Regions from separate parts of the Arthrobacter sp. SIMBA_036 genome, predicted to be linked through region 2. Evidence: riboswitches for the same ligand, from Rfam matches in the RefSeq annotation. Region 2 holds a riboswitch; the other holds the start of a gene.
What was found. Region 2 has a riboswitch for S-adenosylmethionine ahead of SB659_RS13730 (DUF1737 domain-containing protein). Riboswitches for the same ligand answer to the same signal wherever they lie in the genome.
Positions count from the first base shown of each region.

Region 1: linked by a shared signal. The riboswitch ahead of SB659_RS01855 (aminotransferase class V-fold PLP-dependent enzyme) and the one ahead of SB659_RS13730 (DUF1737 domain-containing protein) in region 2 are both predicted to bind S-adenosylmethionine.

Region 1 covers NZ_JAWRXG010000001.1:399,106-404,999, forward strand. Annotated here, with positions in the region: gene SB659_RS01845 (metal-dependent transcriptional regulator) at 1-107, opposite strand, end outside; gene SB659_RS01850 (class I SAM-dependent methyltransferase) at 117-848, opposite strand; gene SB659_RS01855 (aminotransferase class V-fold PLP-dependent enzyme) at 1,046-2,443, opposite strand; SAM riboswitch class IV at 2,473-2,586, opposite strand; gene hisN (histidinol-phosphatase) at 2,785-3,597, opposite strand; gene SB659_RS01865 (ribosome small subunit-dependent GTPase A) at 3,659-4,774, opposite strand; gene aroA (3-phosphoshikimate 1-carboxyvinyltransferase) at 4,777-5,894, opposite strand, start outside.
Region 2 covers NZ_JAWRXG010000009.1:152,810-158,703, reverse strand. Annotated here, with positions in the region: gene SB659_RS13750 (UDP-N-acetylglucosamine 1-carboxyvinyltransferase) at 1-976, shown strand, start outside; gene SB659_RS13745 (DUF559 domain-containing protein) at 1,082-1,906, opposite strand; gene SB659_RS13740 (O-succinylhomoserine sulfhydrylase) at 2,077-3,285, opposite strand; gene SB659_RS13735 (rhodanese-like domain-containing protein) at 3,286-3,696, opposite strand; gene SB659_RS13730 (DUF1737 domain-containing protein) at 3,693-3,959, opposite strand; SAM riboswitch class IV at 3,972-4,083, opposite strand; gene SB659_RS13725 (carboxymuconolactone decarboxylase family protein) at 4,224-4,706, shown strand; gene SB659_RS13720 (aminodeoxychorismate lyase) at 4,742-5,683, opposite strand; gene cls (cardiolipin synthase) at 5,770-5,894, shown strand, end outside.

The DNA.
Region 1 (5,894 bases), on a different contig from region 2:
CGCAGCGCGAGCTGCGAGGAAGTGATGGGGGTGTCCTGCCACTCCGTGTAGGAATAGACCACCTTGACATAGTCCTCGATCGAGGAGGAGGGCGCACTGGTCTTCACGCATCCAGCCTACAGCGGTCGCGTGCTGTCCAGCCTGTGCGCCCGCCACGAGTGGGTGAGGTACGGCAGCGGTAACGTCTCTTCCCGCCGGTGGCCCAGGTGCTCGTAAAGGTACCACTCAAGGTTGGCCATCACCTTTGCACGGGTGGCAGCGCCAGCGCGAAGGTAATAGCTGCGTGACTTGGTCAACTCCATGATGTCTTCCGGCGTCACCCTGTCCTCCCACATGGTCAGATGGCTTTCGAGACCAGCAAATTGCGGCCCGATCACGGGCCGAAATCCGGGTTTGTGAACGTCTCCGGCGTGCATGATCCGGGAAAGCCGGTGGACCCAAGGGACAGACGTGTCCAACTGGTTCCAGACCAACCCCAAGACCCCCTGCGGCCGCAAAATCCTGGCGATCTCCGCACTGGCCGCAATAGGGTCACACCAGTGCCAGGCTTGGGCAACGCTGACGACGTCGAATGTTGAGTCCGCCAGCCCTGTCGCCTCGGCGGTTCCTTCCACTGCTGTGACCGAGGGATGCGATTTCCGGAGTTGGTGGAGCATGTCAGCCGAGGGATCCACCGCGACGACGTCCAGCCCGCGTTCCAAGAGGAGCGCAGTGAACTTCCCCGTACCGGCGCCGATATCTGCCGCCGTTCCTGCCCCTTCGGGAAGCAACCACTGGAGCGCGTCCTGCGGATAGCCGGGACGAACACGATCATAATGTTCGCCGCCGTCCTGGAAGCTCAAGCCCATCTCCTGCCGGCGGGCGGCGGCGAGCTTCGGGCCGCCCGGCCCGGCAGGACCAACTGAGCCGCCGGTAGCGCCGGTGTGAAGCACGGCCACGCCTATCTCCTTCACAGGATGTAAAAGTACCCTACGAATTTACCCTAGGACGGTCCGTGCCCCGGAACCGGCTCAGTCAACGGAACCGGCTCAGTCACGGAACCGGCTCAGTCAACGCTGCAGGGTGCAGCGCCCGCGGTTCCCGGAGTGTTGGGTGCCCATTCGGGGTAGGTCCGGTGGTCGTTCGCGGGAATCCACCGGCCTTCGTCAACCACGTAGTCCCAGCCAAGGCCGTTGCGTTTGAGTTCCCTGATCCCGGCAAGGAGCCGCGCGGCATCCTCGAGCCGGGAGCCGACGCCGAAGCTTGCGCGAAGGGACCCGGAGGGCAGGCCGAGGCGCTTGAGCAGCGGGTGCGCGCAGAACCTGCCGTCGCGTAGGCCGACGCCGTGCTCGGCGGCCAAGAATGCTGCCACAAGTCCGGCGTCGAACCCTTCCACGGAGAAATTGACGACGCCGATGGTGTCCTCGGAATCACTGAAGATCCGATGCACGGTGACGCCATCGATGCCTTCCAGCCCCTCTATGAGGTATGAGCGGATTGCTGCCTCATGGGCGTGCCATGCGTCTTGGTCCAGGTCCGCTAACACCTGCGTTGCACGGGCGAGCGTGGCAGCGCCCAAGACATTGGGGGAGCCGCCTTCGTGGCGTGCCGGACCGGTGGCCCAACTGACCGAATCCAACCGGGCTTCGCGTACCGCCCCGCCACCTGCGAGGTGAGGTGTTCCGGCGTCGAGCCAATCAGGACGGCCCACCACAACGCCTGCCCCAAAAGGCGCATAAAGCTTGTGACCGGAGAACACAAGGTAGTCCACATCCGCTTGGGTGATGTTTATGCGCCGGTGCGGAGCCAGTTGGGCAGCATCAACCACAATCCTGGCGCCGTGTTCATGGGCAAGATCCGCAAGTTTCGCGACGGGAAGGATCTCGCCGGTCACGTTCGATGCGCCCGTCACGGCAAGCAGCGATACCCCTCCCTGGCTGAGCTCGTTCCGGAGCTTGTCCACGGTGGCCGCAAGCGTTGCCTCGGCAACGACACTGCGGTGCGGAACACCTTGCCATGGGAGCAAATTGGCGTGGTGTTCTATGTCGAGGTAGAGGACTTCCCCAACGAATTCACCATCCACTTGTGGAAGGCAGCCTGCCAGCAGGTTTAAGGAATCTGTGGTGTTGCGCGTGAAGATGACGGAATCGTCCGGGCGTCCGCCAACGAATTCTCGGACCACGTTCCGGGAGTTCTCGTAGACCGAAGTGCTGATCTGGGAGGCGTAGCCGGCGCCCCGGTGGACGCTGGCATAGTACGGCAGAATCTCATTGAGATAGGCCGAGACAACCGTCAAGGCCGGCGCAGAGGCGCCGTAGTCCAGGTTTGCATACCGTGCGTGGCCGCCCTGAATCAGCGGCGCCTGCAATTCTGCCCCTGTGACTGCGGCGAGGGGGCGGGCTGCGAGGACGTTGCCAGCTGGGGTGTTGGATGGGGCTGCGGGATTTAACGTGACAGTACTCATGGGACCTCACTCAAGAGGGACCCCGGTTGGGGTCGCGCTTGCCGAATCCGTTCCGGACCGGCCAGGTCGTCACCCGGGGCACCCCACCGCGAATGGAGGGTTGCCGGCCAGCAAACCGGGGTTTTGCGCTGGCACTCGTGACCTCTCTCTAGGCTAGGGCACCCCGCGCAGGGCTGACAAAGCCACCGCAATTGTTAAGCGCTTTGTTACGTTTAGGACGAAAAATGGGACGAACGGCGAATATTACGACGGCGGACGCCCGCTAAGTGGGGCGCCCGCCGTCGAATATTTGGTCAAAGCCGTGTGCTACCGCCGGAACGTACTCCGGTAATGAGCGCTCGCTAGAGGAGATCGTCCAGAGCCGGGTTCAGCGTTTTGAGGACCTCCGAATGCAGGATCGAGTTGGTGGCTAACGCGTTGCCGCCAAAGGGCCCGTCCTCACCTTCCAAGGAGGTGAAGCGACCTCCGGCCTCGGTAACGATCGGAACGAGCGCTGCCATATCGTAAAGGTTCAATTCCGGTTCGCAGGCGATATCAACGGCGCCCTCCGCTACCAGACAATAGGACCAAAAGTCGCCGTAAGCGCGGGTGCGCCAAACCTCCTCGGTCAACCCAAGGAACTCATCAAGGTTGCCTCGCTCTTTCCATCCGGACAGACTCGAGTACGACATGGAGGCGTCGGCCAGTCGTGAAACGTTGGAAACCTTCAGGCGCGTGGCAGCTGCCAGGGAGCGCCCCATGTAAGCACCCATATCTTTTGCGGCCCACCAACGCTTGCCGAGTGCCGGTGCGCTGACGACGCCAACTACCGGTTCCCCCTCATCCACCAGGGCGATCAACGTTGCCCAGACCGGCACGCCGCGGACAAAATTCTTGGTCCCGTCGATTGGATCGATGATCCAACGGCGCGATCCATGGCCGCTGCTGCCGAATTCTTCGCCCAAAACCGCATCACGCGGGCGGGAGCGCGACAGTTGGCCGCGGATAGCTTCCTCAGCGGCCTTATCGGCGTCCGTGACGGGCGTGAGATCGGGCTTGGTTTCGACTTTCAGGTCCAGGGCCTTGAAGCGGGACATTGTCTGGGAGTCGACGGAATCCGCGAGGACGTGCGCAAGGCGCAGGTCGTCGTTGTAGGTGGAGACGGGTTGGGTCATGCCACCAAACTATCCTGAAACGGGTCCTCTCGCCGGGATGCCGTGACGGACTCGGGCGGGATTAGTTGACGGTACCGAGTTCCTTGGCTTCTTTCGCTTCCAACCGGGGGTCTGCGCCCAACAGGCGGCGAAGGGAGGACAAACGGGCCGGACCCGAAGGTCCGGCATTGCCTTCGCTAACCCATGGGTCGAGGCCGCAGTTGATGGCTGTCGCATCATGCTTGCAGCCCCGCTCACAGGCCTCAGTACCCGGTTCCAGGTCCGGGAAGGAGTGCAGTATCCGGTTCGGGTCCACGTGGGCCAGCCCGAAAGAGCGGATGCCGGGGGTGTCGATGATCCAACTGCCGGAAGGAGCGTCGCTGAGCCGCAGCGCCAGGGCTGACGACGACGTGTGCCTGCCCCGGCCCGTGACTGCATTCACCCCGCCGGTGGCACGCTCAGCGCCCGTCAACGCGTTGACCATGGTGGATTTGCCTACGCCCGAGTGACCCAGCATCACCGTCACCTTGCCGTGGAGGTGGGTCCTCAGCTCGGACACGGCGTTCCTGTCCAAGCGGGCAGACAATCCGTCGTCAGACCGTGCGTCGATGCCTCCGGCAGCCGAGTCCGCCGTCTTGCTGATGATGACCGGAAAGCCAAGGCTCACGTAGTTGGCCAGAAGTTCAGTCGGGTCCTTGACGTCTGCCTTGGTGATCAGCAGCAGCGGCTCGATCCCGGCGTCGTACGCAGCTACCAGGGCGCGGTCGATAAACCCGGTACGGGGCTCTGGGTTGGCCGCGGCGACCACCACCACCAACTGGTCGGCGTTGGCCACCACTACCCGTTCGATGGGGTCGGTGTCGTCGGCGCTGCGGCGCAGTAGGGTTTTGCGCTCCTCGACGCGAACCAGCCTGGCCAGGGTGTCCGGCAGCCCGGACACGTCGCCCACCAAGGCGACAAAATCCCCTGGCACTACCGGGTTGCGGCGGAGCTCCCGCGCGCGGGCGGCGATGACGATGCGTTCCTCAGGGGTGTCTTCACCAACGATCGAGGTATACCGTCCCCGGTCCACCGTGATGATCCTGCCGATGACCGCGTCATCGTGGCTGGGACGGTCTTTCGTCCGGGGCCTTGAACCTTTTTTGTTGGGACGGATCCGGACATCGGACTCGTCCCAAGAGCGTGCATCGCGGCCCATAGTCAGTTGCTGGCCCCGTTCGAACCAGCAGACTCAAGCATCGCGGCCCACATCGTGGGGAATTCGGGCATCGTCTTGGATGTTGTGGCGATGTCCTCCACCTGGATGTCCTCGACGGCGAGCCCGAGGATGGCACCGGCGGTGGCCATACGGTGGTCCGCGTAGCTGTGGACAATTCCGCCGTGCAAAGGGGCGGGCCGGATGATGAGCCCGTCCGATGTTTCCTCTGCGTCACCGCCCACGCGGTTGATTTCAGCCACAAGGGCAGCCAACCGATCTGTTTCGTGCCCACGGAGGTGCGCGATACCCGTCAAGCGGGAGGGGGTGCTTGCAAGGGCGCAGAGCGCGGCCACCGTGGGGGCGAGCTCGCTGGTTTCGTGCAGGTCCACGCCGAGGATCCGGGGGCCGCCGGTGACGGTCAAAGTTCCGTCGTGGAGGGATACGGTCGCACCCATGGATGCGAGGATGGAACGCCATTGGTCGCCGACTTGGGTGGTACCCGCGGGCCAATTGGGAACCCGGACGGTTCCCCCTGTGGCCAACGCCGCTGCCAGGAAGGGGCCGGCATTGGAGAGGTCTTGTTCGATCCGCCGGTCAAACGCCTGGATGCTGCCCGGCGAGACGCGCCAGTGGTTGGGCACGGAATCATCCACGGTCACTCCCACACTCCGCAGGACCTCGACGGTCATCGCGACGTGGTCAAGGCTGGGCACGGGCTTTCCGACGTGCTCAAGGTGCAGGCCCTCCGTGAATCGCGCACCTACCAACAGCAATGCCGAGACGAATTGTGATGAGGCGCTGGCATCGATGACCAAGTGACCGCCGCGGACCTCACCAGTGCCTTCCACCGTAAACGGCAGTGCCGACGGCGTCCGGCCCTCCACAGGGGCTACCTGCACGCCAAGGGCAGCAAGTGCTTCGATGATGGTTTCCATGGGCCGCTTGCGGGCATGGGGATCGCCGTCGAATACGGTCTGGCCCGCGCGAAGTGCGGCCAGGGGTGGCACAAACCGCATCACGGTTCCGGCCAAACCGCAGTCGACGGCGCGTGAGGCGGCAGCCGTTGCGGGATCCATCGGCGTGACCTCGAGGTCAGGGCCGTAGTCGCCGTCGCCCGGTA
Region 2 (5,894 bases):
GCCCTATGCAGGTGGATGTGATCTGGGTACCCGGACGGTGGAACCCCACATGCAGGCATTGCGAGAGTTCGGGCTCACAGTGGAGGCAAAGTCGGGGTTCTACTCAATTGCTGCTCCCCCTGCTGATGACCTTCACCGCTCGTTCGTGCTCACTGAGCGTGGTGACACAGTCACCGAGAATGCCATCATGGCCGCCGCGCACCGCGAGGGCGTCACGGTGATCCGCAACGCCAGCCCCAACTACATGGTCCAGGATTTGTGCTTCTACCTCCAGGGCCTCGGCGTGGACATTCAAGGCGTGGGCACCACTACCTTGAAGATCACCGGGCGGTCCGCGATCGACGTGGATATCGAGTACTACCCTTCGGAAGACCCCATCGAGGCAATGAGCCTCATCACCGCGGGAATCGTTACCAACTCAGAGGTCACTATCCGCAGGGTGCCCATCGAGTTCATGGAGATTGAGCTTGCCACCCTCGAACAAATGGGCCAGAAGCTTGAGGTCTCCGGTGAGTACATGGCGCGCAATGGCCGGACCCGCTTGGTGGACGTCACCACCAAGCCCTCGGAGCTCCATGCCTTGCAGGACAAGATCCATCCCATGCCTTTCCCCGGGCTGAACATCGACAACCTGCCGTTCTTCGCTGTCATCGCCGGTAACGCCGAGGGACAGACCATGATCCATGACTGGGTCTACGAGAACAGGGCCATATACCTCACGGAGCTCAACAAGCTCGGCGCCCAGGTGCAGCTGTTGGACCCGCACCGGATCTACGTCAATGGGCCCACCAAGTGGCGTGCCGCCGAAATCGGCTGCCCGCCGGCGCTGCGTCCAGCAGCGTGCTTGTTGCTGGCGATGCTGGCGGCCCGTGGCACGTCCGAGTTGCGCAACATCTACGTGATCGAGCGCGGGTACGAGGACTTGGCCGAGCGTTTGAACACCATCGGTGCCAAAATCGAGTACTTCCAGGACTGAGCTGGACGGTTTTGCTGGATCATCCCGACGTGCGGGGGCTCGAATCCCGCGTTGACGGGCCTCGGTCCGTGCCGTTCGGCGGTGATCCGGCAAAACCGACGCAGGTCAGGCTCGCCACAGTGGTCTGCCCCGCTCCAAAACCCCGCGAACCTGGGTCATGACGTCCTGGGGAGAGTTCCACAACTGCTCAGGTGCGAAGCTCAGCACAAGAAACCCCCGGGCTTGCGCAGCATTCAGCCTGCCCATGTCCTTCCGCCAGGCTGACCTGGAGCTGTGAAACTGAAAGCCATTGACCTCGACGATCAGCCATCCGTCGATCAGGATGTCCACGCGGCCCACACCAGCGATCTGAACCTGGCGCTGGAAGGATAGTCCCTCCGCCTCGAACAGCAACCGTGCGCTGATTTCCGGAACGGACTCGGACAATCCGTCAGCCATGCGGAGTAGTTTCCGTGCGGATCCAAAGTAGTTGGCCCGCAGCTCGCCTGCAATGACTTCCCGTGGCACTCCGCGTAATCGCATGGCCGATTGGGCGACGGCTATTGCATCACCATCGGGGAGGCAGGTTAACGCGTGCACCACCGTGTCTTCCAAGGACGCCATAGGCACGTTCCCTTCTGAGCCCACCCGCAGACCGGAATGCCGAACGAATCCATGTCCCCTGTGATGTCGCGTTGCCAGGTGCATCTGTACCGGCTGGGCCCTCAGCCACAGCCCGTAACGGACGGCCGCGGAGGCGCACGTCAGGTATCCGTTGTTGACAAGGGCGGCCAGGTACTCGCGATCGGCGGATGGGAGTGCCCAAATGCCCTGTCTGGGCTGGTAGGCGTGCGGTATTCCCCGCACCATGGCAGGGGTAAAGCCATGCTTGCGGAGTAGGCCAACTCTGGCTACGCCGCCGACCGAAACCAAGAACTCGTACGCCTCCATACAACCAGCTAGCCACGTCCGCGTTGGTTGTGTCCCAGCGAGCCTTGTGTATGTGGAAACAGCCCGCGATCTTTTTTGCTGGATTATCCCGACGTGCAGGGCAGCGAATCCCGCGATGCTGGGCTTCGGTTCCGAGCCGTCCGGCGATGATCCAGCAAAACCGAGGTCCGTCAGACCTGTTTGAGGGCCTTCTCCAAATCGAGGATGAGGTCGCCGACGTCTTCGAGCCCTACAGACAAGCGCACCACGCCATCCGAAAGCCCGATCGCGGCCCGGCCCTCAGGCCCCATGGCCCGGTGGGTGGTAGTAGCTGGATGAGTTATCAGCGACTTGGAATCGCCCAAATTATTGGAAATGTCGATGATGCTCAGCCCGTCCAAGAGCGCAAAGGCCGCTTCTTTCGCTGACCGGCCGGCCGATGGGGACAGCTCAAACGTCAGCACAGTACCGCCGGCCTTCATCTGCTGCGCGGCGAGCTCGTACTGTGGGTGGGATTTCAGCAGTGGGTACTTGACCCAGCTGATCGCGGGCTGCTCCTCCAACCACTCGGCAATCTTCAATGCGGACGCCGAACTGTGATTGACCCGAAGGCCCATGGTTTCAAGGCCCTTTGTCAGTACCCAGGCGTTGAACGAGGACAGCGAGGGGCCAGTGTGGCGCATGAGTTGCTTGACGGGCCCGTCGATGAACTCCGTGGTGCCGAGGATCGCCCCGCCCATAACGCGGCCCTGACCGTCTATATGCTTGGTCCCCGAGTAGACGATCACGTCCGCACCCAGCTCTCCGCAGCGTTGGAGCAGGGGAGTAGCAAAGACATTGTCGACGACGACCGTCGCGCCTGCGGCATGCGCCAGCTCGCTGACCGCGGCGATGTCGACGATCTCCTGCATGGGGTTCGACGGCGATTCGAAGAAGACCGCGGTGGTGGGTTCGGAGAGGGCAGCCTTCCACTGGTCAAGGTCTGGACCGTCGACAAACACTGTCTCCACGCCCCAACGAGGCAGGATCTCGTTGAGGATCACGAAGCACGAGCCGAAGAGTGAGCGGGCGGCAACCACGCGGTCGCCGGCGGCCAGCAAGGCACCCAAGGCGGTGAAGACAGCGGACATACCCGACGCCGTCGCAAAGCATGCTTCGGTGCCTTCAAGCACACGCAGCCGCTCTTGGAACGTGGCCACGGACGGGTTTCCGTAGCGCGAGTAGACGAAGCGTTGGTCCTCGCCCGTAAAGGCGCGTTCGGCAGCGGCAGCTGACTCGTAGACGAAGCCCGAGTTCAGGAAAAGGGCCTCGGAGGTCTCTTGGAAGTTGGTACGGTCGAGGCCGCCGCGCACTGCCTGGGTGTCCGGGCTCCAGTTGGCGGTATCGGGATTGAAAGTCACTTAGTCGTTCCCCAAATTCGTCGGCAGCCCACGGTTTTTCCAGCCGTTGACGGTCCGCTCGCCGTAGCGATCCGGCACGCCTTCGAAGCCTTCAAGAACGTTGTAGGCAGTGAAGCCGGCCTGCGTAGCGGCGATGGCCGCGGAGACGGAGCGATGTCCGCTGCGGCAAAGGAAGACCAGTTCCACGCCGTCGCCCTCGGGCGCTTGCTGCTGGAGTTCTTCGAGGAAGCCCGGGTTCGGGATGCCGCCAGCGAAGTTCCACTGGATGAACAGGGGATCGTTTTCCGTGGCTTTGGTGTCCGGGATGCCCATGTGTGCCCACTCGCCCTCGGTGCGGACGTCCACCAGTATGGCGCCTTCCTGGAGCTTGGCCCACGCGTCTTCAGGAGTCAGGTCACCTGCGTAGCTCATGCGTGGCCCTCGAACGCTTCTTCGTCGTCATCATTCTCCAACTGGTCCACGGCATTGGCGACGGCGGCGTCCGCAGTCGCAATGGCGGCAGGGAGCACCACGGCTTGGGCGACGATGACGCTTTCCCCGTTGAACGTGGCAGCCGGGCTTCCGTGGAGCACGTATCCCTCGGCCAGCGCAGCGGAAATCCGTTCACAGAATTCACGGGTGTCCGGGCCGGTCACCAGGCGGTAGGCAAGTTTTTCTTCGGTGGGTTCAGGCATGGTGCTTCTCCTCGATCACGCTTGCAGTTCGAATTGTCGATACGCCGAGTAGTCACCTGAGGCACCCCGCCGGAGAGAGGGTTGCCGACCAGCAAGTCAGGGCTTGGCGCTGGTGCTCATTACTCTGGAAAAACGTAACATCCGCGAGGACACCGGCGCACTCGGAGGGCCTGAAGCTGCCGTCATGTTGCGTAATCGGAGCCTGCCCAAGCGTCGTTTTCTTACGTCCCGCTGGGTTCGACGGCGTTGCGCTAGGCTCCAACCATGCCCGAACAAGAAGGAAAACCCCGGCTCGCCGGATATTTGGACAAGCAGCAGCCGGACCTCTACGCCACGCTCAGCCACTATTCCCAGCAGCTCGTTGAGGAAGCCGACCGGCAGGGGCTCCCACGCCTGACCCTGGAACTCATCAACTACCTCTCCTCCCAGATCAACGGGTGCGCTTTCTGTTTGGACCTCCATCACCGCCGGGCCTTGAAACTTGGTGAGACGGAACAGCGGCTGTCCCTGGTTGCCGTCTACAAGGAGGCGCAGTTATTCGAAGCAGCGGAAGTGGTGGCGATGGAAATCGCCGAGCAGATCACCCGCATGAGCTCGTCCCGGCCCAGCGCCGAGTTGTTCGAGCGAGCGCGGCAGCACTACACGGACGAGCAGATCAGCGTTATCTGCATGGCGGCGATCGGAATCAACGCGTTCAATCGGCTGTCCATTCTCAGTGAGCACCCAGTGCGGGCAAGCAAGAAATAGCGCGCCGCGTCGTGGTCCGGTTTGAGGTCGGGAATTTACTCGATCCCGGCAAACAACTCATTCAGTTCCGCAGTGAGTTGTTTCCGCACATCGGGAGCGCCCACCTCTTTGCCATTGATGTGGTTCACGGGCGCGATCAGCCGGATGCTCGAAATGAGCCAGACGGCATCGGCGTCGAACAGGTCCTGCGGTTCCAACGGACCATAACCCAGTTCCCAACCAGCCGCCTTGGCCGCTGCAAAGAGCGCCCCCTGCGAGGTTCCGGGGAGAATGCCGCTGTCCAGCTGGGGAGTGATCAGGCGCCGAACAGTCCTGGCTGAACCTTCGCCGTCGTCCACCGTCTCCAGATGCGCCAAAAGGACCGTGGACGTGGGGCCCTCCAAAACGCGGCCGTCGGTGGACGTGAAAATCGCGTCGTCCGCGCCCTGCTTGTGCGCATACCGAAGCGCCGCCATGTTCACGGCATAGGACAGGGTCTTGGCCCCAAGCAACAGCCACGGTGCGCGCTCGCCGGCTTCCGTGTCGAAGCCACGGTCCAAAAGTACGACGTCGATACCCGTCTCGCGTTGCCGGCGACTACCCGCAGGGGAGGGTGAAGCCTGCACCCAGCAGGTGGGGCTCGAGGCACCCTCGACGCCGCGGGTCACGAGCAGCTTGACGACGACTTCGTCCTCCTCCGGGGTAGGGGCCGGATGCGACTGGCGGAATTCATTGATGGCGGTGGAAATGGCTTTGCGCCACGCATCCTGCCCAGGCAGTTCCAAGTCCAGGGCAGCAGCAGAACTTACCAGCCGATTCAGGTGTGCCTGTACCTTGCGGGGCCGGCCTTGGACGGCAAGCAGCGATTCGAACACACCATCACCACGGGTGGCTCCAAGGTCCGTTGCCATGAGTTGCGGCTGGCTCGAATCAGCAATGCGGCCATTTTCGACGGCGGGGTCCAGGAAAACGAGGACTGTCGGTGCAGGGGAAGTCATGGTCCCAGCTTAGTGCTGGGCCTCAGGGAGCGCCTTGGCCGGATAGGCTGTGGTCACCGTTGTTCATGGATCGTAGGGGTTGTCGCGTGCTGTTTCCTTTTCCGTTCGGCCAGGAGTGGACTTGGCTGCTCACCGTGTGGGCCATCGTGGAAGTCGGACTCCGCATCGTGCTTTTGGGGGTCATCCCCGGCAACCGCCGCCCGACCACCGC